DNA from 3 places in the Microbacterium sp. NPDC055683 genome. Region 3 is predicted to be linked to each of the others. Evidence: riboswitches for the same ligand, from Rfam matches in the RefSeq annotation. Region 3 holds a riboswitch; each other region holds the start of a gene.
The links. Region 3 has a riboswitch for thiamine pyrophosphate ahead of ACWGPF_RS05450 (ECF transporter S component). Riboswitches for the same ligand answer to the same signal wherever they lie in the genome.
Positions count from the first base shown of each region.

Region 1: it holds a riboswitch for thiamine pyrophosphate, as region 3 does, so the genes downstream of both, thiC (phosphomethylpyrimidine synthase ThiC) here and ACWGPF_RS05450 (ECF transporter S component) in region 3, are expected to answer to the same signal.
Region 2: it holds a riboswitch for thiamine pyrophosphate, as region 3 does, so the genes downstream of both, thiM (hydroxyethylthiazole kinase) here and ACWGPF_RS05450 (ECF transporter S component) in region 3, are expected to answer to the same signal.

Region 1 is NZ_JBSHGQ010000015.1:9,098-18,874, reverse strand. Features, by position in the region: gene ACWGPF_RS07805 (thiazole synthase) at 1-218, opposite strand, end outside; gene thiS (sulfur carrier protein ThiS) at 220-459, opposite strand; gene thiO (glycine oxidase ThiO) at 456-1,733, opposite strand; gene thiC (phosphomethylpyrimidine synthase ThiC) at 1,720-3,450, opposite strand; TPP riboswitch at 3,449-3,556, opposite strand; gene panB (3-methyl-2-oxobutanoate hydroxymethyltransferase) at 3,606-4,478, opposite strand; gene panD (aspartate 1-decarboxylase) at 4,475-4,864, opposite strand; gene panC (pantoate--beta-alanine ligase) at 4,864-5,715, opposite strand; gene ACWGPF_RS07770 (Rossmann-like and DUF2520 domain-containing protein) at 5,712-6,461, opposite strand; gene ACWGPF_RS07765 (NUDIX hydrolase) at 6,648-7,205, shown strand; gene ACWGPF_RS07760 (sugar phosphate isomerase/epimerase family protein) at 7,249-8,262, opposite strand; gene ACWGPF_RS07755 (Gfo/Idh/MocA family protein) at 8,259-9,458, opposite strand; gene ACWGPF_RS07750 (LacI family DNA-binding transcriptional regulator) at 9,566-9,777, shown strand, end outside.
Region 2 is NZ_JBSHGQ010000042.1:22,757-32,533, reverse strand. Features, by position in the region: gene ACWGPF_RS14545 (ABC transporter ATP-binding protein) at 1-847, shown strand, start outside; gene ACWGPF_RS14540 (glycosyltransferase family 2 protein) at 851-1,732, opposite strand; gene ACWGPF_RS14535 (cysteine desulfurase family protein) at 1,771-2,880, opposite strand; gene nadC (carboxylating nicotinate-nucleotide diphosphorylase) at 2,882-3,727, opposite strand; gene nadB (L-aspartate oxidase) at 3,721-5,235, opposite strand; gene nadA (quinolinate synthase NadA) at 5,232-6,554, opposite strand; gene ACWGPF_RS14515 (NUDIX hydrolase) at 6,661-7,317, opposite strand; TPP riboswitch at 7,380-7,474, shown strand; gene thiM (hydroxyethylthiazole kinase) at 7,466-8,272, shown strand; gene thiE (thiamine phosphate synthase) at 8,269-8,937, shown strand; gene thiD (bifunctional hydroxymethylpyrimidine kinase/phosphomethylpyrimidine kinase) at 8,934-9,777, shown strand, end outside.
Region 3 is NZ_JBSHGQ010000008.1:80,087-89,863, forward strand. Features, by position in the region: gene ACWGPF_RS05435 (LysR family transcriptional regulator) at 1-18, opposite strand, end outside; gene ACWGPF_RS05440 (bifunctional proline dehydrogenase/L-glutamate gamma-semialdehyde dehydrogenase) at 94-3,534, shown strand; gene ACWGPF_RS05445 (D-alanyl-D-alanine carboxypeptidase family protein) at 3,537-5,033, opposite strand; TPP riboswitch at 5,102-5,210, shown strand; gene ACWGPF_RS05450 (ECF transporter S component) at 5,204-5,845, shown strand; gene ACWGPF_RS05455 (ABC transporter ATP-binding protein) at 5,842-7,314, shown strand; gene ACWGPF_RS05460 (energy-coupling factor transporter transmembrane component T family protein) at 7,311-8,096, shown strand; gene ACWGPF_RS05465 (ExeM/NucH family extracellular endonuclease) at 8,249-9,777, shown strand, end outside.

The sequences.
Region 1 (9,777 bases), on a different contig from region 3:
GTGTTGGGCAGCAGGCGGATGCCGCGCTCGCGCAGCATCGCGTACAGCGAGCCGGCGGCGTCGGCTCCCGACGCGCCGAAGCGGCGCACGGCCACGGTGGTGAGCTCTGTGCCCGAGGCGTCGAGCGCGTCGCCCAGCACCTCGAGGCTCGGCGCCCCGCCGGTGCCGAGGATGAGCCGGGAGCCGAGGGCGACCCCGTCGACGACGAGCGCATCCACGTCAGCCTCCCTGCGCCGCGGTCAGCACCTCGACGCGCGCACCGGCGACGAGGAGGCGGGACGACCACGCCGCGCGAGGGACGACGCCGCCGTCGACGGCGACGGCGACGCCGAGCGGGGCGCCGTCGAGGGGTGCGCCGTCCGCGTCGAGCCGGCGGCCCGTGAGCGCCTCGACGACGGCGTCGACGGCCGAGCCCGACGCGACACGCAGGGTACTGCCGTTGGCGGTGATCTCGATCATGCAGGTGCTCCTTCGAACGGGAGGGGGACGGGAGCGCGGCGCTCACGGCCGACGCGCGCGGGGGTGAAGGGGCTTCGGGTGAAGCGGCTTCGGGCGAAACGAGCGGGGTCGAGCAGCGCCGCGAGGGGGTGCGCACGCGCGCCGTCGAGCTCGTCCCTGACGAGCGCCGCGAGGAGCGGGGCGAGCAGCACGCCGTTCCGGTAGGTGCCCGTCGCGACGACGAGGCCGTCGTCGATCCGCCCGACGAGCGGCAGATGATCGGGGGTCGCCGGCCTCGCACGGGCGGTCGCCTCGACGAAGCGGTGGTCCTCGATCGTGGGGACGACCTCCGCCGCATCGCGCAGGAGTGCGAGGACCCCTCCCGCCGAGACGTCGTCGTCGCCGTCTTCGCGCTGTGTCGCCCCCACCACGAGATCGCCATCGGAACGCGGGACGAGGTAGACCGGCCGTCCGCGCACCGACGCGCGGATGGTCTGCGCCACGGCCCCGCGCCCCGCCCCTCGCAGACGCAGGATGTCGCCGTGCACCGGTCGGACGACGCCTGACGGGACGATGCCGGATGGGAGGAGACCCGTCGTGTCGAGCCCCGTCGCCAGCACCACCTCGGCGGCCGCGAGGGCGGTGCCGTCGTCGAGGACGACGCCGCAGGCGGCGCCCGAGCGGCCGCGGCGCAGCGCCCGCACCGCGCGCCGGATGACCGCGCCCGCCGGCAGCGCGGCGCGCAGCGCGGACGTGAGCGCGCGCGGATCGACGCGATGGTCGTCGGGCGCCGTGTAGGCGCACGCGATGCCGGGTGCCAGCAGGGGCTCGACCCGACGGGCCGCCTGCACGGCCATCCGCTCGGCGTGCAACGGCGCGGCCGCCGGCGACGCGAGCAGCGCCGACAGGCGTGCGCGGTCGGCGGCATCGACCCCGACGAGCAGCGTCGCGTGCCGCGCGTACCCGCACGCCGCTGCCCCGCCGGGTTGCGCGTCGACGAAGGCGGGATACCGCCGGGCGGCCTCGATCAGCAACGGCAGGATGGCCGGCTCGCTCGGCTCGAACTCACCCACGGGGCTCAGCATGCCGGCAGCGGCATACGTCGCGCCGCCGCCCGGATCCGGGTCGACGAGCCGCACGGAGCGCCCCGAGCGGGCGCACTCCGCCGCGATGGCGGTGCCGACGACGCCCGCGCCGATGACGATCACGTCGGCGACGGCGCCGGCATCGCCCGCCCGCCCGGCCGCCCTCGCGTCCTCGTGCCCGGCGCCCTCCCGGGAGTCAGCCGTGCACACGGGGCTCGGCGAGGTACACCGTCGACCCGGCCGCCGCGAACTCCTGCGATTTGCGGCGCATGGCGGCGATCGCCTGCTGCTCCTCGGCTCCGCCGAAGCGGTCGCGGATGTCCTGCGAGATGCGCATGGAGCAGAACTTCGGCCCGCACATGGAGCAGAAGTGCGCGGTCTTCGCCGGCTCCGCGGGGAGCGTCTCGTCGTGGAACTCCTCCGCCGTGTCGGGGTCGAGCGAGAGCGCGAACTGGTCGCGCCAGCGGAACTCGAATCGAGCCTTCGAGAGCGCGTCGTCGCGCTCGCGCGCGCCGGGATGGCCCTTCGCGAGGTCGGCGGCGTGCGCGGCGATCTTGTACGTGATGACGCCCGTCTTCACATCGTCGCGGTCGGGCAGGCCGAGGTGCTCCTTGGGCGTGACGTAGCAGAGCATCGCCGTCCCCCACCGCGCGATCTCGGTCGCTCCGATGGCCGACGTGATGTGGTCGTACCCGGGGGCGACGTCGGTCACGAGCGGGCCGAGGGTGTAGAACGGGGCGCCCGAGCAGAGCTCCTGCTGCCGCTCCACGTTCTCGCGCACGAGATGCAGCGGCACGTGGCCCGGACCCTCCACCATCACCTGCACGTCGTGCTCCCACGCGCGGTGCGTGAGCTCGGCGAGAGTGTCGAGCTCCGCGAACTGCGCCGCGTCGTTCGCGTCGGCGGTCGAACCGGGCCGCAGCCCGTCGCCCAGCGAGAACGCGACGTCGTAGCGGGCGAAGATCTCGCACAGCTCGTCGAAGTGCGTGTAGAGGAAGTTTTCCTCGTGGTGCGCGAGACACCACCCCGCCATGATCGAGCCGCCGCGCGAGACGATTCCCGTGACGCGCTCGGCCGTGAGCGGCACGTACCGCAGCAGGACGCCGGCGTGGATCGTCATGTAATCGACGCCCTGCTCGCACTGCTCGATGACGGTGTCGCGGAAGACCTCCCAGGTGAGTCGGTGCGCCTGCCCGTCGACCTTCTCGAGCGCCTGGTAGATGGGCACGGTGCCGATGGGCACGGGGGCGTTGCGGATGATCCACTCGCGCGTCGTGTGGATGTCGTCGCCCGTCGACAGGTCCATGACGGTGTCGGCGCCCCACGTCGTCGCCCACGTCAGCTTGTCGACCTCTTCGGCGATCGAGCTCGTGACCGCGGAGTTGCCGATGTTGGCATTCACCTTCACGAGGAACGCGCGGCCGATGATCATCGGCTCGGCCTCGGGATGGTTGACGTTGAGCGGGATGATCGCGCGCCCGGCTGCGAGCTCCGAGCGCACGAGCTCGACGTCGCATCCCTCCCGCAGCGCCACGAAGCGCATCTCGTCCGTGACGATCCCGCGGCGCGCATAGTGCATCTGCGTGACGATGCGCCCGGGGCGCGCACGGCGGGGGCGGTGCGCGTCACCTCGCCATTCCTCGGACGCCGCTCCCCTGCGCGCGGCCGAGCGGCCGTCGTCGTGCAGATCGCGAGGGCGTCCGTCGTACGTCTCGGTGTCACCGCGCACGGAGATCCACCGCTCGCGCAGGCGCTCGATGCCGCGCACCGGGTCGCCACCGGGCCCCTGCGTCCGGTAGGCCATGAACGGCGGGTTGACCTCGCCGTTGGGGGATGGCTCGAGGGCGATGCGGGTGACAGGCACCCGGATCCCGTGCTCGTCGTCGTGCAGATACGCGAGCGAGTGCGTCGCTTCCAGGGTGCGCAAAAGAGCTGCTCCTACTTCCTACGCCGGCATGACCCGTACAGGTTCGACGGTCGCGGGCAGCGTCAGCCCGTTCTCAGCCCCTGCTGGGACTCCCGTGTGGACCGGATCAGAGTAGCAGGGGCCCGACCGGGCGCAAGTCGGCGGCGGGAAGCGGATCAGAGAGCGTCGAGGAGGGTGCGCAGCCGCACGTATTCCGTCTCGGGAATGGAGTAGCCGTGTTCGGGTCCGGGGTATTCGGACGACCGGACATCGTCCGCGTACGCGGCGACGCCCGCGATCATGCGCCCGCGGAGGTCGTCGTAGCGCTTGACGAAGCGGGCGGCGCGACCTCCGTATATCCCGAGAAGGTCATGGAAGACGAGCACCTGTCCGTCGACGGCGGGACCTGCGCCGATGCCGATGACCGGCACGTGCACGCGCGGCATGATGGCGGCGGCGACGTCGCTCGGGATGGCCTCGAAGACGATCGCGAAGCATCCCGCCTCCTGCAGCGCGAGCGCTCCCTCGCACACGGCCAGCGCCTCCTCCGCCGTGCGCCCCTGGGCACGGTAGCCGCCGAGCGCCGTGGCCGTCTGCGGGGTGAGACCGACGTGGCCCATGACGGGCACGCCCGCCCGCACGATGGCGCGCGCCCTGTCGACCGAGCTGCCGCCGCGCTCGATCTTGACGGCGTCGCACCCGGTCTCCTTCACGAACCGCAGCGCCGTCGCCACGGCCGCCTCGTCGGAGGCCTCGTACGAGCCGAACGGCAGGTCGACGACCAGCAGCGGCCCGTCGAGCCCCCGTCGGACGGCGCGCGCGAGCATGATCATCTCGTCGACCGTCACGGGCACCGTGCTGTCGTAGCCGAGCACCGTCATCGCCGCGGAGTCGCCCACGAGCACGACGTCGACGCCCGCGGCGTCGGCGACCTGAGCACTCGGATGGTCATACGCCGTGACCATGACGATCGGCTCGCCGGCCGCCTTCTTCGCCGTGAGGTCGCCGATGCCCGTGCGGCGACGCGCCTGATCGGGGCGCGTGCTCACACCGCCTCCGTGAGCAGACGCGCGACGGCGTCGTCCACCGCGATGATGCCGTTGCCGCGATCGACGTGGACGACGACGGGCTCGTAGGACTCCAGGTCGGCCTCGTCGTACTCGCCGTACGAGATGACGATGATCGTGTCGCCCGTGTGGACGAGCCGCGCGGCCGCGCCGTTGACCTGCATGACACCGGAGCCGCGCTCTCCCGCGATCGTGTAGGTCTCGAAGCGCGCGCCGTTGTCGACGTCGACGACGTGCACCTGCTCGTGCTCGAGGATGTCGGCCGCCTCGAGCAGGTCGGGGTCGACCGTGATGGAGCCGACGTAGTGCAGATCGCTGGCCGTGATGGTGGCGCGGTGGATCTTGGACTTCAGCATGGTGCGGCGCATCAGGCGCCTCCCCTCAGGATGCGGTTGTCGATGAGGCGCGCGGCGCCGACCCGGGCGGCGACGGCGAGCAGCGCGTCACCCTCGAGAGCGTCGAGCGGGCGCAGGTCGGCGGCGTCGCGCAGCTCGAGGTAGTCGGGCACGATCCCCGCCTCGCTGAGCACCGCGAGGGCCGTCGCGACGAGGGCGCCGGCATCCCGCTCGCCGCGCTGCGCGGCGTCGTCCGCCGCTGCGAGCGCGCGGTTCAGCGCCGTGGCCCGCGCGCGCGACTCGGCGTCGAGGTAGACGTTCCGCGAGCTGAGGGCGAGCCCGTCGTCCTCCCGCACGATGGGGCACGCCTCGATGCGCACGGGGATGTCGAGGTCGCGCACGAGGCGCCGTACGACGAGCACCTGCTGGGCGTCCTTCTGCCCGAAGTACGCCGTGTCGGGCGCGACGATGCCGAAGAGCTTCGCGACGACGGTCGCGACGCCGTCGAAGTGATGCGGCCCGCGTGAGGCCCCGCACAGCACATCGGTGACGCCCGCGACATGGATGGTCGTGGCGAATCCGTCGGGATACACCTCGTCGACGGGCGGGGCGAAGAGCACGTCGACGCCCTCGGTCTCGGCGAGCGCGGCGTCTCGGGCCTCGTCGCGGGGATACGCGCCGAGATCCTCGTTCGCGCCGAACTGCGTCGGGTTGACGAAGAGCGAGACGATGACGAAGCCGTCGACCCCGCGCGCACGGCGCATGAGCGACAGATGCCCTTCATGGAATGCCCCCATGGTGGGGACGAGGCCGATGCTGCGGCCGTCCTTCCGGGCACCGGCGACGGCATCCCTCACCTCCGCGATCGTGCGCAGGATGATCATGCGACGTCCTTCCTCTGGGACAGATCGGCCGTGCGCGCGCACAGCTCGTCGAACAGCGGCAGCAGGTCGGGGATCTCGGCCACGGCTTCACGCTGACGTGCGACGGTGCCGGAGTCGCCGCGCGCGATGGGCCCCGTGAGCGCCGCGGCGGGTCCGAGCGCCGCCCAGTTCTCGACCGTCTGCCGCACGAGCGGGGCGAGCATCGCGCGCGCCGTCGGCGCGTCGATCCCGGTGGAGACGGCGACGCGCTCGGCCGTGTCCTGCAGCGTGACGAGGAAGTTCGAGGCGATGCACGCCGCCGCGTGGTACCCGGCGCGCCGAGCGTCGTCGATCGCGACGGGTCGGGCGCCGAGGAGCTCCGCGATGCCCGTGGCGGCGGCGAGGGCGTCGTCGTCGCGGCCGGCGACAGCGCAGGCGATGCCGTGGAACACCGAGGGACCCTCGGAACCCGTGAACGTCTGCAGCGGATGCACGCCGAGGTCGACGTCATCGAGCGGCGTCGCTCCGGAGGTGTGGCCGATGAGACCGCGGTGCCCGCGCAGATTCCGGGCGGCGGAGGCGATCCCGCTGTCCGGAACGCACAGCAGCACGACGTCCGCGTCGCCGACCGGCTCGCCGCGCCCGGTCGGGCCGAGCACCTCGATCCCCGCTTCGCGGAGCGCGCGCGCGAGGACGACGCCGAGGCGTCCGCGGCCGACGACGGCGACGGACGCGGGTGGATGGGAAGGGGTGCGGAGGATGCTCATGGCGGGGTTGCGCGGTCGAGCGCGTCATGAGTATCCGCCTTCCGAGCAGGGACGGCAAAATCAGGTGCCAATGTGCACGATCTCGAGGGCGCGAGACTGCGCGTTTCAGGCACATTGGGCGACTTGAACTGATCATCCTGATTTCGTCAGCATCTGTCGATGCTGGCGACGTGAGACCCTCGGAGGATGACTGCCGACGCCCTCCTCGCCTCCGCTCATGACGCCGTCGCTATGGCGGGTGCGTCGTCTCCCGATCACGGCGACTTCGTCTCGGCGCTCGCCGAACACGGCACGGCCGCCCTCGAACGCGGCGGCCCTCCGAGCCACCTGACCGCGAGTCTCTTCCTCTTCGACCGCGACGCCTCGCACATCCTGCTCTGCCTGCACGGCAAGGGACGCTTCTGGGTGCAGCCGGGCGGCCACCTCGAGCCGGGTGACGCGTCGATCGCCGGCGCGGCCCTGCGGGAGCTCGCCGAGGAGACCGGCATCGGGGGCGACCTCGTCGACGACCTGAGGGTGGTCGACCTCGACCACCACGCGCTGAGCGCGCGCTTCGGCCGCTGCGCCTCGCACCTCGACGTGGGCCTGGCGGCGACGATCTCTCGCGAGGGCGCGGAGCTGCGGATCAGCGACGAGTCGGACGACCTGCGCTGGTGGCCCCTCGATGCGCTCCCGTCGCCGCTTCCGCACGCGTTCGAGGAGCGGCTCGCGCGCGTGCGCGCCGCGTACCGGCCCCGGGACTGACGCCGCCGTCCGTCGACGACGCCATCCGGGGCCGGAGCGCGTGTCAGGCTGCGAGCGACTCCTGCAGGGCGCGGTCGGCGTCGATCAGCACGCGCGCGGCGACCTCCAGCCCCTCGATGCGCCCGAGCTCGACGTCCTCGTGCTCGATGTTGACGCGCATGTCGGGGTCGACGTCGTGCAGCGCCCGGAGGAACTCGGTCCAGTACGCCGTGTCGTGGCCCTTCCCGAGCGCCACGAAGTCCCACGCGGCCGGCTTCGGCCACTCGTTCACCCACTCGTCGCCGCCCAGGCTCGTGCGCGGCTCGGAGGGGTCGAGGCGGCGGAACCCGTTGTCGAGCACGCCGTGCAGCTTGGCCGTCTCGGGGTTCACGCGCACGTCCTTCGCGGCGGCGTGGAAGACGAGGTCGCCGAGCTCGCGCACGACGGCCACGGGATCCATCTGCTGCCAGAAGAGGTGCGACGCGTCGAGCTCGACGCCCACGTGGGTCGCGCGCGTGAGCTCGATGAGGCGGCGGACGTCGCGCGTGTTGAAGACGACGTTCTGCGGATGCAGCTCGAGGGCGACTTTCACGCCGTGGTCGGCGGCGAGGCGGTCGGTCTCGCGCCAGAAGTCGGCCGCCACGCCCCATTGGTAGTCGAGCACGTCGAGGTGCGCCGAGTTCCAGGCGTTGACGATCCAGTTCGGGTACTTCGCCGTCGCGTCCGATCCCGGGAGGCCCGACATCGTCACGAGGCGCGTCTGGCCGAGGCGCGCGGCGAGGCGGATGGACCGACGGATGTCCTCGGCGTGCTTCTCGCGGATGCCGGCCTTGGCATGGAGGGGGTTGCCGTTGGCGTTGAGTCCGGCGATCTCGACCCCCGTGCCCTCGAACTGGCCGAGGAAGTCGTCTCGGGCCGCATCCGAGACGAGGATGTCGTCGAACGTCGGGATGTGGGTGGCGGGCAGGAAGCCGCCCGAGTTCAGCTCGATCCCCGTGAGGCCGAGGTCGGCGACGACGCGGATGGCCTCGGGCAGGGTGCGGTCGTGGAGGATCGCGTTGTAGACGCCGAGCTTCATGCCGAGACCTCCTGGCGGATCGAGACGGATGCGCCGCCACGCGCGGCCGATTCGGCGACGGCACCGAGGAGCCGCATGTTGTGGACGCCCTCGTCGAAGGAGGCGCAACGCGGCAGCGAGGTCTCCTCGGGGAGCCCGGCGACCTCCTCGAGGAACGCGCGTGCCTGGTAGACGAAGCCCTCGTTCTGGCCGAAGCCGACCGTGGTCGCGTCCATCGCGAGGCCGCCGCGGATGTAGGGGTGGTCGGGGCCGAGGAGCACGCGGCGGAAGCCGCGCTGCGCGGCGGGGCCCTCGTTGAGGGTGAGCCCGATCTCGGTGGGCGTGCGGAAGTCGAACGTCGCGGACCCCTTCTCGCCGAACACCTCGAGGATGAGGGAGTTCGCGTGCCCCGAGGCCACGCGCGAGACCTCGACGGCCCCGGCGCCGCCATCCGCGAACGAGAACGAGAACGCCGCGTAGTCGTCGTTCTCGACCGTGTCGATCTCGTCGGAGACGGCGCCGTGCTCGTGGCCGATGACGGCGCCCAGCGGCTTCGGGCGCTCGGGGATGACGGTGGCGAAGCGCCCGCCCGACACCTCGGCGATGTCGCCGCCGATGAACTCGGCGATGTAGGCGAGGTGGCTGCCGACGTCGGCGAGCGCGCCCGATCCCTGCGCGCCCTTGAAGCGCCAGCTGATCGGGATGTGCGGATCGGCCGCGTAGTCGGTCCAGTAGCGGCCGCTCACGTGCAGCACGCGGCCGAGCACGCCCGAGCGCACGAGATCGCGGATGTAGGCGATGCCGGGCGAACGGCGGTAGGTGAACCCGATGCGCGCGATGCTCGTCGCGGCGCGCGCAGCATCGGCCATCGCGATGGCGTCGTCGATGCCGTCGCTGAGCGGCTTCTCGCACAGCACGTGCTTGCCGGCGGCGAGGAGCCCCTCGACGATCTCGCGGTGGAGGTGGTTGGCGACGACGACGCTCACGACGTCGATGTCGTCGGCCTCGGCGATCGCCTGCCACGAGGTGTCGTTGCGCTCGTAGCCGAAGCGCCGGGCGGCGAGCGAGCCGAACTCGGGGCTGACGTCGCCGATCGAGACGAGACGGATGTCGGGCAGCGTGGAGGCGTAGACGGTGGGGGCGGTGCGGTAGGCGGCGGCGTGGGCGCGCCCCGCCATTCCGGCGCCGATGACGGCGACTCCGAGTGATGCGGGCATCGGGCTCTCTCCTTCGAGACGGGGGCTGTGACAAGCGTTGGAGCGCTACAACAGGTACGATAGGACAGGACCATATGTCCTGTCAAAGGGTGTCGAGGAGGTTCTCTGTGGCGAGGCCCACCATCTATGACGTCGCGCAGCGCGCCGGCGTCTCGAAGTCGCTCGTGTCGCTCGTGCTGCGCGGCTCGCCGAGGGTGGGGGCCGAGAGCCGCGCGGCGATCGAGACGGCCATCCGCGAGCTCGACTACCGACCGAGTCGCGCGGCGACGGCGCTCGCGGGGGTGCGCACGCGCAGCGTCGGGCTGGTCATCGACGACTT
Region 2 (9,777 bases), on a different contig from region 3:
CTTCGCCCGCATCTTCGAGTACCTCGATCTCGAGCCGGCCATCCGAGACGCTCCCGACGCCATCCCCGTCTCGGAGGCGCCGGGTCCCCTCGGGCGCGTCGAGTTCCGCGACGTCACCTTCCGCTATCCGGATGCGGCGCGCGACTCGGCTCCGACGCTGCGCGGAGTGTCGTTCACGGCCGAGCCCGGCTCGCACGTGGCGTTCGTCGGCCCGTCCGGCGCGGGGAAGACGACCGTCCTGTATCTCACGCCGCGGCTGTACGAGGCGGAGACAGGACGCGTGCTGTTCGCCGGGGCGGACGTCCGCTCGCTCACTCAGGAGTCGATCGTGGACGCCGTCGGCATCGTCTCGCAGGAGACGTACCTCTTCCACGCGACGGTCCGCGAGAACCTCCGGTACGCACGGCCCGAGGCGACCGACGAGGAGATCGAACGCGCCTGCCGACAGGCGAACATCCATCACGTCATCGCGGGCTTCGAGCACGGCTACGACACGGTCGTCGGGGAGCGCGGCTACCGGCTGTCGGGCGGCGAGAAGCAGCGCATCGCGATCGCGCGCGTGCTCCTGAAGGACCCGCCCGTGCTCCTCCTCGACGAGGCGACGAGCGCGCTCGACACCGTGTCTGAGCGGATCGTGCAGGAGGCGCTCGAGAGCGCCTCGCGCGGGCGCACCACGATCTCGATCGCGCACCGGCTGTCCACCGTCATCGACGCCGACGTCATCCACGTCGTCGAGGCGGGGCGCATCGTCGAGTCGGGCACGCACGCCGAGCTCGTGCTCGCGGGCGGGCTGTACGCGGAGCTCGCGGCCGAGCAGCTCGCGGCGACGCGCGCGCTCGAGGAGTGAGGCTCAGGCGAGGGCGCGGACCTCGGACGTGAACGCGTCGAGGAGCGGAGCGACCTCGGGGTCCAGGTGGCCGATCTCGGCGAGACGGGGGATGTCCATCCGCAGGATCTGGCCCGCGCGCGCACGGCGGGCGGGCTCGTGCGCCGCGAGGGCCCGGAGCCCGTCGCGCATGGCCTGGAGGCAGGCCTGGAACACCCGGGGGTCGGCCTCGCGCTGCGTGATGGACGTGCCGTCGGCTCGCACCCGCCACTGCACGACGACGTCGGGGACGACGTCGAACGCGCGCGCGGAGGTGTACATGCGCTGCGCGATCTCCTGATCCTCGTAGAGCACGCCCTCCGGGAAGCGCAGCCCGTGGTCGCGCCAGAACGAGGTGCGCGACACCTTGGACCACGCCACGATGTTGCCCGTCACCTCGGGATGCGCGTCGAGCGTGGTCGCGACGCGCCGGGGCGAGGTCGCCGCTGCGACCCACGGCTGCACCTCGCCCGCGCGGTAGCCGCCCCCCTCGGGCCGCAGGCGCACGTAGGCACCCGCGACGAGGTCGCTCCCCGACGACTCCAGCGAGCCGACGAGCGTCTCGAGCGCGCGCGGCATCATGACGTCGTCGGCGTCGAGGAATCCGACGTAGGCGGTGTCGACGAGGTCGAGGCCGGTGTTGCGCGCCGCGCCGAGCCCGCGCTGATGGTCGTGCGGTGCGAGGACGAAGCGGTCGTCGACGGCCGCGTAGCGCGCGAAGATCTCGCCCGTGCCGTCGGTCGAGCCGTCGTCGACGAGGACGGCTCGCCACCCGTCGAACGTCTGCGCACGCAGCGAGTCGAGCGCGGCGGCGGCGAAGGGGGCGACGTCCCACCCGGGGACGATGACGGTCGCGAGCGGGGGCACGGGACGAGGATATCGCCGCGGCGAGGGTCGGGGACGCGTCAGGCGACCGCGTGCACGGCCGCGGCGACCGCGTCGGCGACGTCGTCGAGCGGGCGGGTGTGCCCGTGCGCCAGGGTGAAGCGCACGGAGGTCTGCGCGACCTCGGGCGGCACGCCCATCGCGACGAGCACATGCGACGGCTCGTCCGATCCGGCGGCGCACGCCGAGCCGCTCGACGACACCACGCCGCGGCGCTCCAGCTCGAGCAGCACGGCCTCTCCGCTCGTGCCCGCGAACGTGAAGCTCGCGCTGCCCGGCAGACGCCGCGTCGGATGCCCCGTGAGCCGGGCGGAGGGGACGAGCGCGAGCACGCGCGCCACGAAGTCGTCGCGGATGGCGGCGACCCGGCGTGCGCACTCCTCGCGCTCCTCCTCGGCGAGCTCGAGGGCGCGCGCCATCGCGACCGCGAGCGCGACCGACTCCGTGCCGCTCCGGCGGCCGCGCTGCTGACCGCCGCCGTGGACGAGGGGCTCGAGCGGGATCCGTCCCCGGATGGCCAGCACGCCCACCCCCTTCGGCGCCCCGACCTTGTGCCCCGCAAGCGAGAGGGCGTCGGCGCCCGTCGACCGCAGGTCGAGCCATCCGGCCGCCTGCACGGCGTCGAGATGGAGCGGGACGGCGACGTCCGGGACGATCTGCACGGTGCCGACCTCGTTGTTCGCGAGACCCATCGACACGAGGGCCGTGTCGGGCCGGATGGCCGCGGCGATCTCGTCCGCCGACGCCGCGCCGTCGCCGTCCACCCCGACGACCGTCGTCTCGACGCCGTGGAAGCGCGCGAGGTACGCCGCGGACTCGAGGATCGACTCGTGCTCGACGGCGGTCGTCACGATGTGCCGCGCACCGCGATGGGCGAGCGCGGCGAGCGCGACGCCCTTGACGGCGAGGTTGTTGGCCTCCGTGCCGCCGGAGGTGAAGACGATGTCTCCGCGGCGCATGCCGAGGACGCCGGCGATGCGCGAACGGGCGTCTTCGACCGCAGCCGCCGCCCGCTCGCCGACCGTGTGGTGGCTCGCCGGGTTGCCGTAGTCGCGCGTCAGGTAGGGTGCCATGGCCTCGAGCACCTCGAGGCGCACGGGGCCGGTGGCGGCGTTGTCGAGGTAGAGCACGTCAGCGCACGCGGAGATCGAGCCCGAGGTCGACGGCGGGCGCGGAATGGGTCAGGGCGCCCACCGACACGACGTCGACGCCCGTCGCGGCGATCGCCCGCACCGTCTCGAGACTCACGCCGCCCGACGCCTCGACGACCGCGCGCCCCGCCACGAGCGCGACCCCTTCGCGGAGCGCGTCGAGCGGGAAGTTGTCGAGCATGATCGTGTCGACGCCCGCCGCGAGCACGGGCTCGATCTGGTCGATGCGGTCGACCTCCACCTCGACGTGCGCGGTGTGGCCGAGCCGCGCCATCCCCGCGCGCAGCGCGGTCGTGAGGTCATCGCCGCCGAGGACCGCGAGGTGGTTGTCCTTCGCCATGACGGCGTCCGACAGCGAGAAGCGGTGGTTCGAGCCGCCCCCCGAGCGCACGGCGTGCCGCTCGAAGGCGCGCAGACCCGGCGTCGTCTTGCGCGTGTCGGCGATGCGCGCGCCCGTCCCCGCCACCTCGGCGACGTAGCGCGCCGTGAGCGTCGCGATGCCGGACATCCGCTGCGTGAAGTTGAGGGCGACGCGTTCGGCCGTGAGGACACCGCGCGCGGGGCCGGCGACGTGTGCGAGCACCGTCCCCTCGGCGAATCGCGAGCCGTCGTCGACGAGCACGTCGACGCCGATGCGGGAGTCGACCAGGCCGAAGGCGGCCTCGAAGACCTCCCCGCCGCTGAAGACGCCGGCCTCGCGCGCGACGAGTGCGGCGTCCGCCGTCGCGTGCGCGGGGACGAATGCCTCGCTCGTCAGGTCGCCCCACGGCGCGTCCTCGTCGAGGGCGGCGCGCACGGCGCGGTCGATGGCGGATCGGGTCAGCATGGTGCTCCTGCCGTGGCGAGGGCCGGTTCGGGTGCGGGGCGGACGGCATCTGCGCGATGGTGCGCGCCGGCCGACTCCGTGCGTGCGAGGGCCGCGCTCGCGGCCAGGGCGCCGACGCGCACGAGGGCGGCGTCCTCGTGCGCGCGGGGTGTGCGGGGGGCGGGAAGCGCGGCGTCCCACGCCGCCAGGATGCCCGCCGCGTGCAGGAGCCGTGCCCCGTCGCGGACGAGGCCCACCTCGTCCCACATCAGCCGCTGCAGCGCCTCGCGTGAGAACGGGGGTGCATCGGGATCGGGCGGGACGGGTGCGGCCGGGCCGGGAGCCGCCGGCGCGCTCGCCGCGGTCGCGTCGGCGAGCGCGGCGGCCGCGCGGGCGCCGAAGACGGCCCCCTCGAGCAGCGAGTTCGAGGCGAGCCGGTTGGCGCCGTGCACGCCCGTGCGCGCGCACTCGCCGACGGCGAGGAGCCCGGCGCGCGTCGTCCGCCCGTGGAGGTCGGTGACGACGCCCCCCATGAGGTAATGCGCGGCGGGAGTGACGGGCACGGCCGTCTCGGCCCAGTCGAACCCGCGCGCCGCCACCGCCGCCGTGATCGTCGGGAAGCGGGCCGCGAGCGCCGCCCTGCCGAGCGCGGTCGCATCGAGGAGCACGGGGCGGCCGCCCTGCGCGGCCATCCGCCGCGCGATGGACCGCGCGACGACGTCGCGCGGGGCCAGTTCGCCGTCGGGATGGTCGTCGAAGGCGAAGCGGCGCCCCGTCTCGTCGACGAGCACGGCGCCCTCTCCGCGCACCGCCTCGGAGACGAGGAACGGCGCGCCGGCGGCGAGCACCGTGGGATGGAACTGGACGAACTCGAGATCCGCGACCGCGGCACCCGCGCGCGACGCCGCGGCGATGCCGTCGCCCGTGGCGAGCTCGGGGTTCGTCGTGCGGGAGTAGAGCCGGCCAGCGCCGCCCGTTGCGAGCACCACGGCGTCCGCGCGCAGCTCGCGGACCGCCCCGTCCGCGAGGACGCGCACCCCGCCGACGCGGTCGCCGTCGTCGACGAGGTCGATGAGACGGGTGTGCTCGAGGATGCGCGCGCGCGACGCCCGTGCGGCGGCGACGAGCACCTCCTCGATGGCGCGGCCGGTGGCATCCCCGCCTGCGTGCAGGATGCGGGCGTGGGAATGCGCGGCCTCCAGGCCCATGCGGAGCGCGCCGTCGGCGTCGCGGTCGAAGGCGACGCCGAGCGCGATGAGCTCGCGCACGCGATCGGGGCCTTCCGAGGCGAGGACGCGGACGGCATCCTCGTCGCACAGGCCGTCGCCCGCGCGCAGCGTGTCGGCGACGTGCGCCCCGACGCTGTCGCCGCGCGTCAGCACGGCGGCGATGCCGCCCTGCGCCCATCGGGTCGCGGTGTCGGCGAGCGCGCCCTTCGCGACGATCGTGACCTCGACGCCCGCGCGTGCGGCATGGAGCGCGGCGGAGAGGCCGGCGATGCCGCTCCCGACGACGATCGCGCTCGTCATGATCCGGCCGGCCGCGCGGCGAGCATGCGCTCGAGCGCGACGCGTGCGGGAGCGGTGACGGACGCATCCACCGAGATGCGGTTGACGACGCGTCCGGCCACGAGCTCCTCGAGCACCCACGCGAGGTAGCCGGGGTGGATGCGGTACATCGTCGAGCACGGGCAGACGACGGGGTCGAGGCAGAAGATCTCGTGCTGCGGATGCTCGGCCGCGAGCCGCTGCACGAGGTTGATCTCGGTGCCGATGGCGAACGTCGTCGGCTCCGTCGCGGCGAGGATGGCCTTGCGGATGTAGTCGGTCGACCCCGCCTCGTCCGCGGCGTCGACGACCTCCATGGGGCACTCGGGATGCACGATGACGCGCACGCCGGGGTGCTCCGCGCGCGCCTGCGCGATCTGCGCGGGCGTGAAGCGGCGGTGGACGGAGCAGAACCCGTGCCACAAGATGACGGCGCTGTCGCGCAGCGTCTGCTCAGTCGAGCCGCCGAGGGGGCGCCGGGGGTTCCACATCGGCATCCGGTCGAGCGGCACGCCCATGGCCTTCGCGGTGTTCCGTCCGAGGTGCTGGTCGGGGAAGAAGAGCACGCGGCGGCCGCGGGCGAACGCCCACTCCAGCACGGTGCTCGCGTTCGACGAGGTGCAGACGATGCCGCCGTGGCGGCCCACGAATCCCTTGATCGCGGCCGACGAGTTCATGTAGGTCACGGGGACGACCGGCACGAGCCCGTCGGCATCCGGCGCGTCGAGCGGCCCGAGGACGTCCTCGAGCTGCTCCCAGCACTCCTCGACCTGGTCGATGTCCGCCATGTCGGCCATGGAGCACCCCGCGGCGAGGTTCGGCAGGATGACCGCCTGCTCGGGGCCGGAGAGCATGTCGGCCGTCTCGGCCATGAAGTGCACCCCGCAGAAGACGATCGCCTCCGCGGCGGGATGGGCGAGGGCGGCGTTCGCGAGCTGGAAGGAGTCGCCCACGTAGTCGGCATGCTGCACGACCTCGTCGCGCTGGTAGAAGTGGCCGAGCACCACGACGCGGTCGCCGAGCGCCGCCTTCGCCGCGCGGATGCGGTCGTGGAGCTCCGCCTCCGGCGCCTCCCGGTAGGCGCGGGGGAGCTCGCCCTGGCGGGGGGCGCCGGTGGGGATCACATCCCCCATGGAGGCACCGGGTCCGTAGCCCTCCTCGACGTCGAACGTCCACGGCCCGTCGGCGAGGTCGGTCGAGCAGGTCGAACCCGCGGCGGCGCCCGAAAGGATGGCGCGGATGCCGTGGTCGACGCTGGGGTCGACGGGGCGCGGCGAGAGGGCGACGGAGGTGGCGGCCATGGGAACCCCGTTCGGGTCGGTGTGACTCTAAGTCGGACGAACCGAGTTTAAGTCACTCTGACCAGAATGGCGACCGGAGTGTGAGAGGGCGGCGGGGAGAAGAAGCTCAGGCGTCGCCGAGGGGCCCGCGGTCGGCGAGCTCCACATCGGAGTTGTACCGGAAGAGCCGCGCGGGGCGGTGCTTGCCCGTGCGGAACGACTCGGTCGGGATGAGGGACTCCGAGCCCTCGAGGAGCCGGCGGAAGTTCGAGGGGTCGAGGCGCCGACCGAGCACGGCCTCATAGACCTCGCGCAGCTCGGTGAGGGTGAACTCGTCGGGCAGCAGGCCGTGGGCGATGCGGCTGTAGCCGACCTTGTTGCGCAGCCGCCAGAGCGCGTACGCGACGATCCGGTTGTGGTCGAAGGCGAGCGCGGGGAGGTCGTCGACGTCGAACCACTCGACGTTCTCCGGAGCCCCTTCCGCGGCGCGCTGGGCGTCGACGAGGTCGGAGCGGAGCAGGGCCCAGTACACGACCGACACGACCCGGGTGGGGGAGCGGTCGACGTCTCCGAAGGCGTAGAGCTGCTCGAGGTAGCTCGGGCTGAGGGCGGTCGTCTCCGCGAGGGTCCGCGATGCGGCATCGTCGAGCCCCTCCGCGGCGTCGAGCCAGCCGCCCGGCAGCGCCCACTGCTCGCGGAACGGCTCCCGCGTGCGCCGCACGAGCGGGATCATGAGCGCATCGGCCCCCGGTCGCGCGCGCAGCGAGAAGATCGCCGTCGACACGGCGACGCGGATGGCGGCGGGCGTCGGGTCTGGCGTCACCCTCCGAGCGTATATGCTCGCTTCCCAGTGACACGGGGTGTCCCGACCGGGACTGAGATCACACCCGTACGCACCTGATCTCGTTAGAACGAGCGGAGGGATGTCGCTGATGAGTGACGCATACGCACCGGTGCTCGCGAGCGTGAGGGAGTCGTCTCCGCTCGTGCAGTGCCTCACCAATTCCGTCGTCGTGAACGTCACGGCCAACGCGCTCCTCGCGGTGGGCGCCGCGCCCGTGATGGCCGACGTCCCCGAGGAGGCGGGTGAATGCGCGTCGGTCGCCTCGGCCGTGCTCGTGAACCTCGGCACGCCGACCGCGGAGCAGCGCGAGGCGATGCTCGCCGCGGCGTCGTCGGCGCACCTCGCCGGCGTGCCCTGGGTGCTCGACCCCGTCGGCGTGGGCGCGCTCGGGATGCGCACGGCGTTCGCGCAGCGCCTGCTCGATCTCGAGCCGACGGCCGTGCGCGGGAACGCCTCGGAGATCCGCGCGCTCGCGGGCGTCGGAGCGGGCGGTCGCGGCGTGGACGCCGCCGACGACGTCGACGCGGCGCTGGACGCCGCGCGAGAGATCGCCGAGCGGACGGGCGCCGTCGTGGCGGTCTCCGGCCCCGTCGACGCCGTCGTCGCGGTCCGCCGCGTCGCGCGGATCCACGGCGGCAGCGCGCTCCTCACGCGCATCACGGGGGGCGGATGCTCGCTCGGCGCCGTCACCGCCGCCTGCATCGCGGCGGCGGGCGACGCGTTCGCCGGCGCCGTCGCCGCGCACGCGCTGTACGCCGCGGCGTCGGAGCGCGCCGCGGCGGTGTCGGACGGTCCCGGCTCGTTCGGATGGCGCTTCCTCGACGCGCTCGACGCCGTCTCGCCCTCCGATCTCGCCGCCGTGCGCGTCGACGAGTCGACGGCGGTGCGCGCATGAGGCGCGCGTTCGACCCCTCCGTCTACCTCGTCGCCGACGCCGCGTCGGTCGGCGACCGTCCCGTCGCCGACATCGTGGCGGCCGCCGTGGACGGCGGCGTGTCGGCCGTGCAGATCCGCGGCAAGGAGCTCTCGGCGGCCGAGCTGCTGCGCGTCGTGGAGGAGGCGGCCCTGCACACGGCCGGCCGGGCCACCCTCCTCGTGAACGACCGCGTCGACGTCTTCCTGGCCGCCCGGGCGGCAGGCGCCGCCGTCGACGGCGTGCACATCGGTCAGAGCGACCTGCCGGCGGGGCGCGTGCGCGACCTCGTCGGACCCGACGCCGTCGTGGGGCTCAGCGCGAGCCTCGCATCGCAGCTGCCCTCGCTGCGCGGCCTGCCAGCGGACACGGTCGACTACCTGGGCGTCGGCGCCGTCCGCCCCACGCCCACGAAGAAGGACCATCCGGCACCGCTCGGGTGGGACGGCTTCGCGGCGTTCGCGGCGCTCGTCCCCGACATCCCGTGCGTCGCGATCGGCGGGGTGGGGCCGGGCGACGCCGCCGACGCGCGCCGCGCCGGTGCGGCGGGCATCGCCGTCGTCCGCGCGATCTGCGCGGCGACGCGGCCTGCGGAGGCGGCGGCCGCGCTGCGGTTCGAGTGGGCCGATGCGGGGGCCGGCGCGTGAGCCGCGTCGCGAACGTGCTGTCGATCGCCGGCTCCGATCCCTCCGGCGGGGCGGGCGTGCAGGCCGATCTGAAGACGATCCTCGCCTGCGGCGGCTACGGCATGGCGGCCATCACGGCCCTCACGGCGCAGAACACGCGCGGCGTCTCGGACGTGCATACCCCGCCCTCGTCGTTCCTGCGGGCGCAGCTCGACGCCGTCGCGGCCGACGTGCGCATCGACGCCGTCAAGATCGGCATGCTGGGAACCGCCGAGGTGATCGCCGAGACGGCCGCATGGCTGAATGCGCTCCCGGCACGTCCCGTCGTCGTGCTCGATCCCGTCATGGTCGCCACGAGCGGCGACCGCCTCATCGACGCCGAGGCCGAGCGGGCGCTGCACGACCTGTTCGCACTCGTCGACGTCGTCACCCCGAACCTGCCAGAGCTCGCCGTGCTCGTCGGGGGAACGGTCGCGAGCTCCTGGCCGGACGCGCTCGACCAGGCCGCAGAGCTCGCGGGCCGGCACGGCGTGCGCGTGCTCGCGAAGGGCGGCCACCTCGACGGCCCCGACTGTCCCGATGCGCTCGTCGAGCCCGACGGGAGCTCGACGACCTTCCCCGGCGCGCGCATCGCCACGACGAGCACGCACGGCACGGGCTGCTCGCTCTCGGCCGCGCTCGCGACGATGCAGGCGCGCACGGGCGACTGGGGATGGTCGGCGCGCCTCGCGAGGGACTGGCTGCGGCGGGCGATCGCGGAGGCCGACACGCTCGAGGTCGGCGGCGGCCACGGACCGCTGCATCACGGCGCCGCGCTGTGGGCGGGCGACGCGCCGCCCCGCCGTGACGCCGAGCTCGACG
Region 3 (9,777 bases):
GCCGCTCCAGGGGATCATTCGTCGATGATATCGCCGAGTCGGCAGCGGGAATCATCGCTTTTCTCGCGCGGACCGACGGTCCACACTGAACGCATGCCCACCCCCTCCCCGTCCCCCGCGCGCGACGACGTCGCCCCCATCGACTCCGCCCTCGTCGACGACGCCGTCGCGCAGGTGCGCACCTGGCTCGCCGCCGCCCGCTCCCAGAAGGTCGACGCGAGCGCGCGGAGCCTCGCCGGTGTGCTGCGCGACCCCGACGGCCTCGCATTCACGGTCGGATTCGTCGACGGCGTCGTCCGGCCGGAGGACACCCGGGTCGCTGCGCGCGCCCTCACCGGCCTCATGCCGATCGTCCCGAGGTTCCTGCCCGCTCCGCTGCGCGCGCTCATCCGCCTCGGCGGGCTCGCCGCGCCCGTGCTCCCCGGCGTCGTCGTGCCGGCGAGCCGCGCCGTGCTGCGGCGGATGGTCCGCCACCTCGTCGTCGACGCGCGAGACGAGAAGCTCGGCGCGACGCTCGCGGCCATCCGCCGCCAGGGCGTGCGCCTCAACGTCAACCTGCTCGGCGAGGCCGTGCTGGGCACCGCGGAGGCGGCGAAGCGTCTGGCCGGAACGCGCCGCCTCATCGAGCGGGACGACGTCGACTACGTCTCCATCAAGGTGTCGTCGACCGTCGCCCCGCACAGCCCGTGGGCGTTCGACGAGGCCGTCGAGCACGCCGTCGCCGCGCTCGCGCCGCTGTACGCGATCGCCCAGGAGAGGGGCACCTTCCTCAACCTCGACATGGAGGAGTACAGGGACCTCGATCTCACGCTCGCGGTGTTCATCCGGATCCTGGAGCGGCCGGAGTTCCGCGGCCTCGAGGCGGGCATCGTGCTGCAGGCCTACCTGCCAGACGCCCTCGGCGCCATGATGCGCCTGCAGGAGTGGGCGGCACGGCGGGTCGCCGACGGCGGCGCCCCCGTCAAGGTGCGCGTCGTGAAGGGCGCGAACCTCCCCATGGAGCAGGTGGACGCAGAGACCCACGGATGGCCCCTCGCGACGTGGTCGTCGAAGCAGGAGTCCGACGCGTCGTACAAGGCCGTGCTCGACTACGCCCTGCACCCCGACCGCATCGGCAACGTGCGGCTCGGAGTCGCCGGCCACAACCTCTTCGACGTGGCGCTCGCGTGGCTGCTCGCACAGCGGCGCGGCGTGGCGGGCGGGCCGGGCGTCGAGTTCGAGATGCTGCTCGGGATGGCCACGGCGCAGGCCGAGGTCGTCCGCCGCGACGTGGGCGGACTGCTGCTCTACACGCCCGTCGTCCATCCGGCCGAGTTCGACGTCGCGATCGCGTACCTCGTCCGCCGGCTCGAGGAGGGAGCGAGCCCCGAGAACTTCATGTCGGCGGTCTTCGACCTCGACGGGAGCGCCGAGCTGTTCGCACGTGAGGAGGCGCGCTTCCGCGCCTCGGCGGCGGCGATGCCGGCGGAGGTGCCGGCCCCGCACCGCGTGCAGGACCGCCGCGCGCCGCAGCCCGCCGCACCCGGCTCGGGCTTCCGCAACGCCCCCGACAGCGACCCGAGCATCTCCGGCAACCGGGAATGGGCCGCCGCCATCCGGGACCGCATGGAGCGCTCGACGCTCGGACTCGACGCGCTCGCGCGGCACGCCGTCGGCTCCGTCGCGGAGGTCGACGCGCTCGTCGCCGAGGCGAGCTCCGCCGGCGAGGGATGGCGAGCGCTCGGCGCCGAGGCGCGCGCGGCCATCCTGCACCGTGCGGGCGACGTGCTCGAGGCGCACAGGGCCGACCTGCTCGAGGTGATGGGAGCCGAGTGCGGCAAGGTGATCGAGCAGGGCGACCCCGAGGTGTCGGAGGCGATCGACTTCGCGCACTACTACGCCGAGAGCGCCCTCTCGCTCCGCGACGTCGACGGCGCCGTGTTCGAACCCGTGCGCCTCACGGTCGTGACCCCGCCGTGGAACTTCCCCGTCGCCATCCCCGCCGGCTCGTCGCTCGCCGCGCTCGCGGCCGGCTCTCCCGTCGTCCTGAAGCCCGCCCCGCAGGCGCAGCGATGCGGCGCGGTGCTCGCCGAGGCGCTCTGGGAGGCCGGTGTGCCGCGCGACGTGCTGCGGCTCGCGATCGCCGAGGAGGGCGACGTCGGCCGCCGGCTCGTCGCGCACCCCGACGTCGAGCGGGTCGTCCTCACGGGCGCCTACGAGACGGCGGAGCTCTTCCGCTCCTTCCGCGCCGACCTGCCGCTGCTCGCCGAGACGAGCGGCAAGAACGCGATCATCGTCACGCCGTCGGCCGACCTCGACCTCGCGGCGAAGGACGTCGCGTCCTCGGCCTTCGGGCACGCGGGGCAGAAGTGCTCCGCCGCCTCGCTCGTCGTGCTCGTGGGATCCGCGGCGCGCAGCGAGCGCTTCCGCCGCCAACTGGTCGACGCCGTCGACGGCTACCAGGTGGGCATGCCGTGGGATGCGGCCTCGCGCATCGGGCCGCTCATCGCTCCGGCCGAGGGCAGGCTGGAGCGCGCGCTCACGCGCCTGGAACCCGGCCAGCGCTGGGTGCGCGAGCCGCGCATGCTCGACCGCGACGGCGCGCTGTGGAGCCCCGGCATCCGCGACGACGTGCAGCCGGGCAGCGAGTTCCACCTCACGGAGTACTTCGGCCCCGTGCTCGGCATCATGGCGGCCGCGACGCTCGACGAGGCGATCGACATCGTCCGCGCCGTCGACTACGGGCTCACGTCAGGGCTCCACGCGCTCGACGAGGACGAGATCGCGCGGTGGCTCGAGCGCATCGACGTGGGCAACGCCTACGTGAACCGCGGGACGACGGGCGCCATCGTGCAGCGGCAGCCGTTCGGCGGATGGAAGAGGTCGGCGGTCGGCGCCGGCACGAAGGCGGGCGGTCCGAGCTACCTCTACGGGTTCGGCACCTGGACGGACGCCCCCGCGTCCGGAGAGGCGGCCTCCGACACGGCGTCCGCCCGCGCTGTCGCGGCCGTCGACGGCGACGCGTGGCTCGCCGCGGCGCTCGCGACCGACATCCGTGCGATGGGCGAGGAGTTCGGCATCGCGCGCGACGTGCAGGGCCTCCGCCTGGAGCAGAACGTGCTGCGATACGCGCCGTGCCCCGTGACGGTGCGGTTCGACGGCCGGCCGGAGGCGGAGCTCGTGCGCGTCGTCGCCGCGGGCCTGCGCGCGGGCGCTCCCGTCGTCGTCAGCGCGGCGGCGACCCCGTCGGGGGCCGTCGGCCGATGGCTGCGCGACGCGGGTGTCCCCGTGCACGTCGACGACGCCGACGCATGGACCTCCCGGTGCGCGGCGCTCGCCGCGGCGGGAGGGCGCATCCGGCTGGTGGGCGGCTCGGCCGGCGAGGTCGTCGCGGCCACCGGCGGGTCGCCCGCCGTCGCCGTGTACGACGGCCCCGTGACGTCGGCCGGCCGCGTCGAGCTGCTGCCGTTCGTGCGGGAGCAGGCGGTGTCGATCACGGCCCACCGGTTCGGGAACCAGCGCCGCTACACCGTCCCGGGTCTCGCCGGCGCCTGACCTCAGTCGAGGCCGAGCAGCGCGAGGGGGTGGGCGAGGCGCCAGAGGAACGACGGCGCGGGGACGGCCTCCGACAGCTGCAGCGGGACGCTCGCGGAGTCCATGCCGCCCGTCACGAGCAGCGTCCCGACCTCGTCGCCGGCGTCGTCTCCGATCGCGACCTCGTAGTCGGCGTCGGTCGCGGGGGCCACGCCCTGCCAGGAGATGACGTCGGCGTCGGCGGAGGTCACGACCGTGCTCTGCGCGCCCCACTCCGTCGTGATGCGGGCGACGGCGGCGCCCGCATCGACGGCGGTCACCTGCTGCATGCCCTCCTCGAGCTGGTCGAGCAGGGTGCGGCTGACGATCTCGCGGCTGTCCTCGTCCGGCTGGCCGAGCACGGCCGAGTAGAGCGTGACGGTGGTCTGCCCGATCGTGACGTCCTTCGCGGCGAGCAGATTGAAGTACTCCGTGCCCGTCGACCACAGCGAGCCGGTCTTGAGCCCGATGACGCCCTCGTCGCCGATGAGCGGGTTCGAGTTCTCGACGAGCCCCGCCCCCGGCAGCGTCACGGAGTCCTGCGCCATGATCTCGGCGAGCACGGGGTCCTGCTCCGCTCTCTCGGCGAGGGCGATGAGCGCGCGGGCCGACGCGACGTTGCCCGGGTCGATGCCGCTCGGGTCGGTCACGGTGATGCCGTCGAGGCCGTTGTCGGCCAGCCAGGCGGTCGCGTCGGCGAGCCACGCCTCCTGCGTTCCCCAGATCTCCTGGACGAGGCGGTCGACGTAGTTGTTCGCGGAGCCGAGCATGACGCCCTGCAGCATCTGGTAGAGCGTGAGCGTGCCGTCGACGGGGACGTCGACGGCCGACTCGTCGGCGTACAGATACGCCCAGTACTCGTCGCTGTCGGCCTGCGTGAACGCGAAGGTCGCGCCGTCGTCGCCGACCGCGAGCCCCTGGTTCTCGATGATCATGAGCGCCGTGACGACCTTCGTGATGCTCGCCATCGGGAGCGACTCGTCGTCCGACGAGATGGCGCCGCCCGGCCCGCCCTGCGCCGCGAGCGCCGACGTGCCGTCCTCGGGCCACACGACGGGGAACTCTTCGCCGATCGGCGTCTCGACCGCCAGGGCCGACACGCTCGGCTCGACGCTCGACAGCGGCCACAGCGCGCACGCGGCGACGTAGCCGACGGCGAGCACGCCGACAGCGGCGACGGGGCCGATCCATCCGCGGCGCCGCGGCGGAAGGGGCAGGATGGCCGCCCCACGCGGCCGTGTCGCGGCGGGCGGACCCGCGGGCGGGGCGTCAGCGACGGCATCCGCATCGACCCACGAGAGCGCGGCGGTCGACGGGAGGAGCGGCGTCGGTCCTGTGGGTGCGGGTGCGGGGGCGACCTCGTCGGTCGCGGCGACCGGCGCATCCGCTGCGGGCGTCTCGTCGGCGATCGCGCGATGCTCCCGGCGCGACCGACGCGAGGTCGCGCCGGCCTCGGGTGCCGGGATGTCGTCGATTGCCACCCGCCTACGGTACCCCGTCGCACCTCGGAGCCCGCGGCGCGGGGCCCCGCGGAGGAGTAGAATCAGCCGCACATCACACGGGAGTCCGCCGAGCCGGGCTGAGAGGACGCGAGCCGCGCGTCGACCGTCGAACCTGATCCGGGTCATGCCGGCGCAGGAAGGAGAACAGAATGTCCACGTCCGTGTCCGTGTCCGGAACCAGGACCCCCCGCCGCTACACGTGGCGCGTGGTCGACATCGTCGTCGCGAGCGTCATCGGCGTCGCGGCGGGCGTCGTCTTCTGGCTGTGGGGCCAGGCCTGGCCCGCCCTCGACAGCCTCCTCTCGTTCACGCCCGGCCTGTCGGGGCTGCTCGCGGGCGGATGGCTGTTCGCCGGCGTGCTGGGCGGCCTCGTCGTCCGCAAGCCGGGGGCGGCCCTCTACACGGAGATCGTCGCGGCCGTCGTGTCGATGCTCATCGGCACGCAGTGGGGCTTCACGACCTTCATCTGGGGCGTCGTGCAGGGCCTCGGCGCCGAACTGGGCTTCGCCCTGCTCGCCTACGCCAACTGGCGCCTCCTCGGTGCGCTGCTGTCCGGCGCGCTCGCGGGCGTCGCGGTCGCGGTGCTCGACACGAGCTTCTCGAGCGTCGCGGCGCTCGCCGTGGAGGTGCGTCTCGTCTACGCGGCGTCCGCCGTCGTCTCGGGCATCGTGCTCGCGGGACTGGTGTCGCTCGTCATCACGCGCGCGCTCGCCGCGACGGGCGCCCTCGACCGCTTCGCGTCCGGCCGCGAGCTGCGTGCGCGTCGAGCGGGAGGCGCCAGCGCCGCGTGACCGCGCGGATCGAGGCCCGCGGCTGGGGATGGCGGCACGCCGGCCGCAGCGGATGGGCGGTGTCGGACGTCGACCTCGTCGTCGAGCCGGGGGAGCGCGTGCTGCTGCTCGGCGCCAGCGGCTCCGGCAAGTCGACGCTGCTGCGCGGCCTCGCGGGGGTGCTGGGCGACGAGGAGGACGGCGACGCCGCGGGCGAGATGCTTGTCGACGGCCGACCCGCGGCGCAGGCGCGCGGCGCCGCGGGGCTCGTCCTCCAGGATCCGGATGCTCAGGTCGTGCTCGCGCGTGTGGGCGACGACGTCGCGTTCGCCTGCGAGAACCTCGGCGTGCCTCGCGACGAGATCTGGCGCCGCGTTCCGCAGGCGCTCGACGCCGTCGGCCTCCGCCTCCCGCTCGACCATCCGACCACCGCTCTCTCGGGCGGACAGAAGCAGCGCCTCGCCCTCGCCGGCCTCCTCGCCATGCGGCCGGGCCTGCTGCTCCTCGACGAGCCGACCGCGAACCTCGATCCCGAGGGCGCGGTCGACGTGCGGGAGGCCGTCGTGGCGGCCGCGGAGGCGACCGGCTCGACGCTCGTCGTCGTGGAGCACCGCGTCGCGCTGTGGGCCGAGCATGTCGACCGCGTCGTCGTGCTCGGCGCGGGCGGCGGCGTGATCGCCGATGGCGCGCCCGGCGCCGTCTTCGACGCCCACGGCTCCGCTCTCACGGCGGCCGGCGTCTGGGTGCCGGGCGTCGTCCCGGAGATCCCTCGGACGCCTCCGCGACGCTCGGGCGTCGAGCTGCTGCGGGCCGAGCGGCTCGCCGTCGGGCGCCGGCCGCTCGGAGCGCGGCAGGCGCGGACCGTGGCCGACGGCATCGACCTCGCCGTGGCCTCGGGGACGGCGACGGCCGTGCTCGGCCGCAACGGCGCGGGCAAGTCGACGCTGGCCGCGACGCTCGCCGGCCTGCTCGCGCCCGCCGGCGGCGCCCTCACCGCCTCCGCCGAGCTCGCGGCTGGTGCGAGGGGAGAGCCGGTGCGGTGGACGTCGCGCCAGCTGCTCACCCGCATCGGCATGCTGTTCCAGTCCCCCGAGCACCAGCTGCTCGCCTCGTCCGTGCGTGACGAGCTCGAGGTCGGCCCGCGGGCGCTGCGGTCCGACCCCGCGACGACCGCGCGGACGGTCGACGACCTCCTCGCCCGCCTGCGACTCACCGCGCTCGCCGACGAGAACCCCTTCACCCTCTCGGGCGGCGAGAAGCGGCGGCTCACCGTCGCCGCGTCGCTCGTGACGCGTCCGCGCCTGCTCGTGCTCGACGAGCCCACGTACGGGCAGGACGCGCGCACGTGGCGCGAGCTCGCCATCCTGCTCGACGACGTGCGCGCCGACGGGACGGCGCTCGTGGTGGCGACGCACGACCGCCCCCTCGTCGACGCCCTCGCCGACGACGTCGTCGTGCTCGGCCCCGCCGTCGCGGGGGCCGCCGCATGAGCCTCGTCACGATCGACGCGCGGCGGTCTCCGCTCGGGAGCGTGAACGCCGTCGCGAAGCTCGCCGCCGCCCTCGTGATCGGCGTGGTGCTGCTGCTGTCGATCGACCCCGTCTCGGCGGGCGTCTCCCTGCTCCTCACGCTGCTCGTGCTGCCGTTCGCGCGGCTCTCGGCCCGCGATCTGTGGGTGCGGCTGTGGCCCATCGGCGCGTCGGCGCTCATCGCGTGCCTCGCGACGACCCTGTACGGCCGCCAGAGCGGGACGACGTACCTCGAATGGGGACTGCTCCGCGTGAGCGACGGCTCCCTCTCGCTCGCCCTCGCCATCCTGCTGCGCGTGCTCGCGATCGCGGTGCCGTCGGTCGTCCTCTTCGCCACGACCGACCCGACCGACCTCGCCGACGCGCTCGCCCAGATCCTGCGCCTCCCTGCACGATTCGTGCTGGGTGCGCTCGCGGGGCTCCGGCTCGTCGGCCTGCTCGTCGACGACTGGCGGGAGCTCGGGATGGCGCGACGCGCGCGAGGCGTCGCCGACTCGGGGCGGCTCCGGCGTCTCGCGGGGCAGACCTTCGCCCTCTTCGTGCTGGCCATCCGCCGCGGCACGAAACTCGCGACCGCCATGGAGGCCCGCGGGTTCGGCGCGCCCGTGCGCCGCACCTGGGCCCGCCCCTCGCGGCTCCGTCCGCGCGACGGGGTCGTCGTCGTGCTCGCCGCGGCGATCGCCGGCGCCGCGACGACGGCGGCCGTCGCGGCGGGCACCTGGACCTTCGTGCTCGCGCTCTGAGCGCCGGTCCTGACCGCCAGTTCACTGACCCGTTCACCTGCCGGACACGGACCGGAAACGGCCCGTGCAAACGACATCCGTAGCGTCTCCCCGCATCCGCGCGCGTCACCCTGCGTGCGCGATCGTCACCCCACCAGGAGACCGATACCGTCATGTCATCACGCAAGCGCACCACGGGCGTGGTCGCCGTCCTCGTCGGAACGGCGGTGACGGGAGCGCTCTTGGCGCCCGTCGCCGCTGCCGCCGCCGAGCCCGCCGACGTGCTCATCAACGAGGCCTATCTCAAGGGCGGCAGCGCGAACGCGCCCTACACGCACAAGTTCATCGAGCTCTACAACGCCGGCGGAACGGCGCAGAGCCTCGACGGATGGTCGCTGCAGTACCGCAGCGCGTCCGGCACGGGAGCCCCCAACGGCACCCTCGCCCTGTCGGGGTCGATCGCCGCGGGCGACCACTTCCTCGTCGCCCTCGGCAGCAACGGCTCCAACGGCGCCGCGCTGCCCGAGCCCGACCTCTCCAGCACGAGCATCAACCCCTCCGGCACGACGGGGACGATCTTCCTCGCCGACACGTCGAGCCCCGTGACGCTCGCGACCGGCTCGATCGTCGGCGTCGAGCACGTCGTCGACCTGCTCGGCTACGGGACGTCGAACACCTTCGAGGGCACGGCAGCGGCCGTCGACGGAGCCAACTCCGTGCCGAACTCCCTCGTGCGGACGGACTTCGTCGACACCGACGTCAACTCCGCCGACTTCGCCAACGCGACCACGGTCACGCCCGAGTCGTCGACGGCCTCCCCCGAGCCGGAGCCGACGGGCACGGCGACGCCCACGCCGACCCCCACGCCCACGGCGGCCCCGGAGGCCGTCGAGATCTCGGCCATCCAGGGCACGGGCGAGGCGAGCCCGCTCGCGGGCCAGACGGTGACGACGCGCGGCGTCGTGACGGCGGCGTACCCCACGGGCGGGTTCAACGGCTTCTACATCCAGACGCCCGGCACGGGCGGCGCCATCGACCTCGCCGCGCACACGGCGTCGGACGCCGTCTTCGTGTACGGCAGCCAGGCCACGGCGAAGGTCGCCATCGGCGACTACGTCGAGGTCACCGGCCCCGTGTCCGAGTACAACGGCCTCACCGAGATCAGCCCGACCGCGGCGAACGTCACGGTGATCGAGCCGGCAGCGACGACGACGCAGACGGTCGCGCCCGCCGAGCTCGCCTGGCCGGAGGACGAGGCCGGTCGCGAGTCGATCGAGGGCATGCTGTTCGCCCCGCAGGGCGACTTCACCGTCAGCGACACGTACGACACGAACTATTACGCCTCCATCGGCCTCGCCGCGGGCACCACGCCTCTCATGACGCCCACCGAGGTGGCGAACCCCGACGACGTCGACGCCTACGCGGCCGTCGTCGCCGACAACGCCGCGCGGGCGCTCACGCTCGACGACGGCGCGTCGATCAACTTCAACTCCTCCGCGAACAAGGGCATCCCCCTGCCCTACCTCTCGCTCGAGGAGCCGGTCCGCGTCGGCGCGCCCGTGACGTTCACGCAGCCCGTCGTCGTCGACTACCGCAACAGCCTCTGGAACCTGCAGCCGACGCAGCAGCTCACGGTCGACAACGCCGCCGCCGTCCAGCCGGCGACGTTCGAGAACACCCGCACGGACGGCCCGGCCGACGT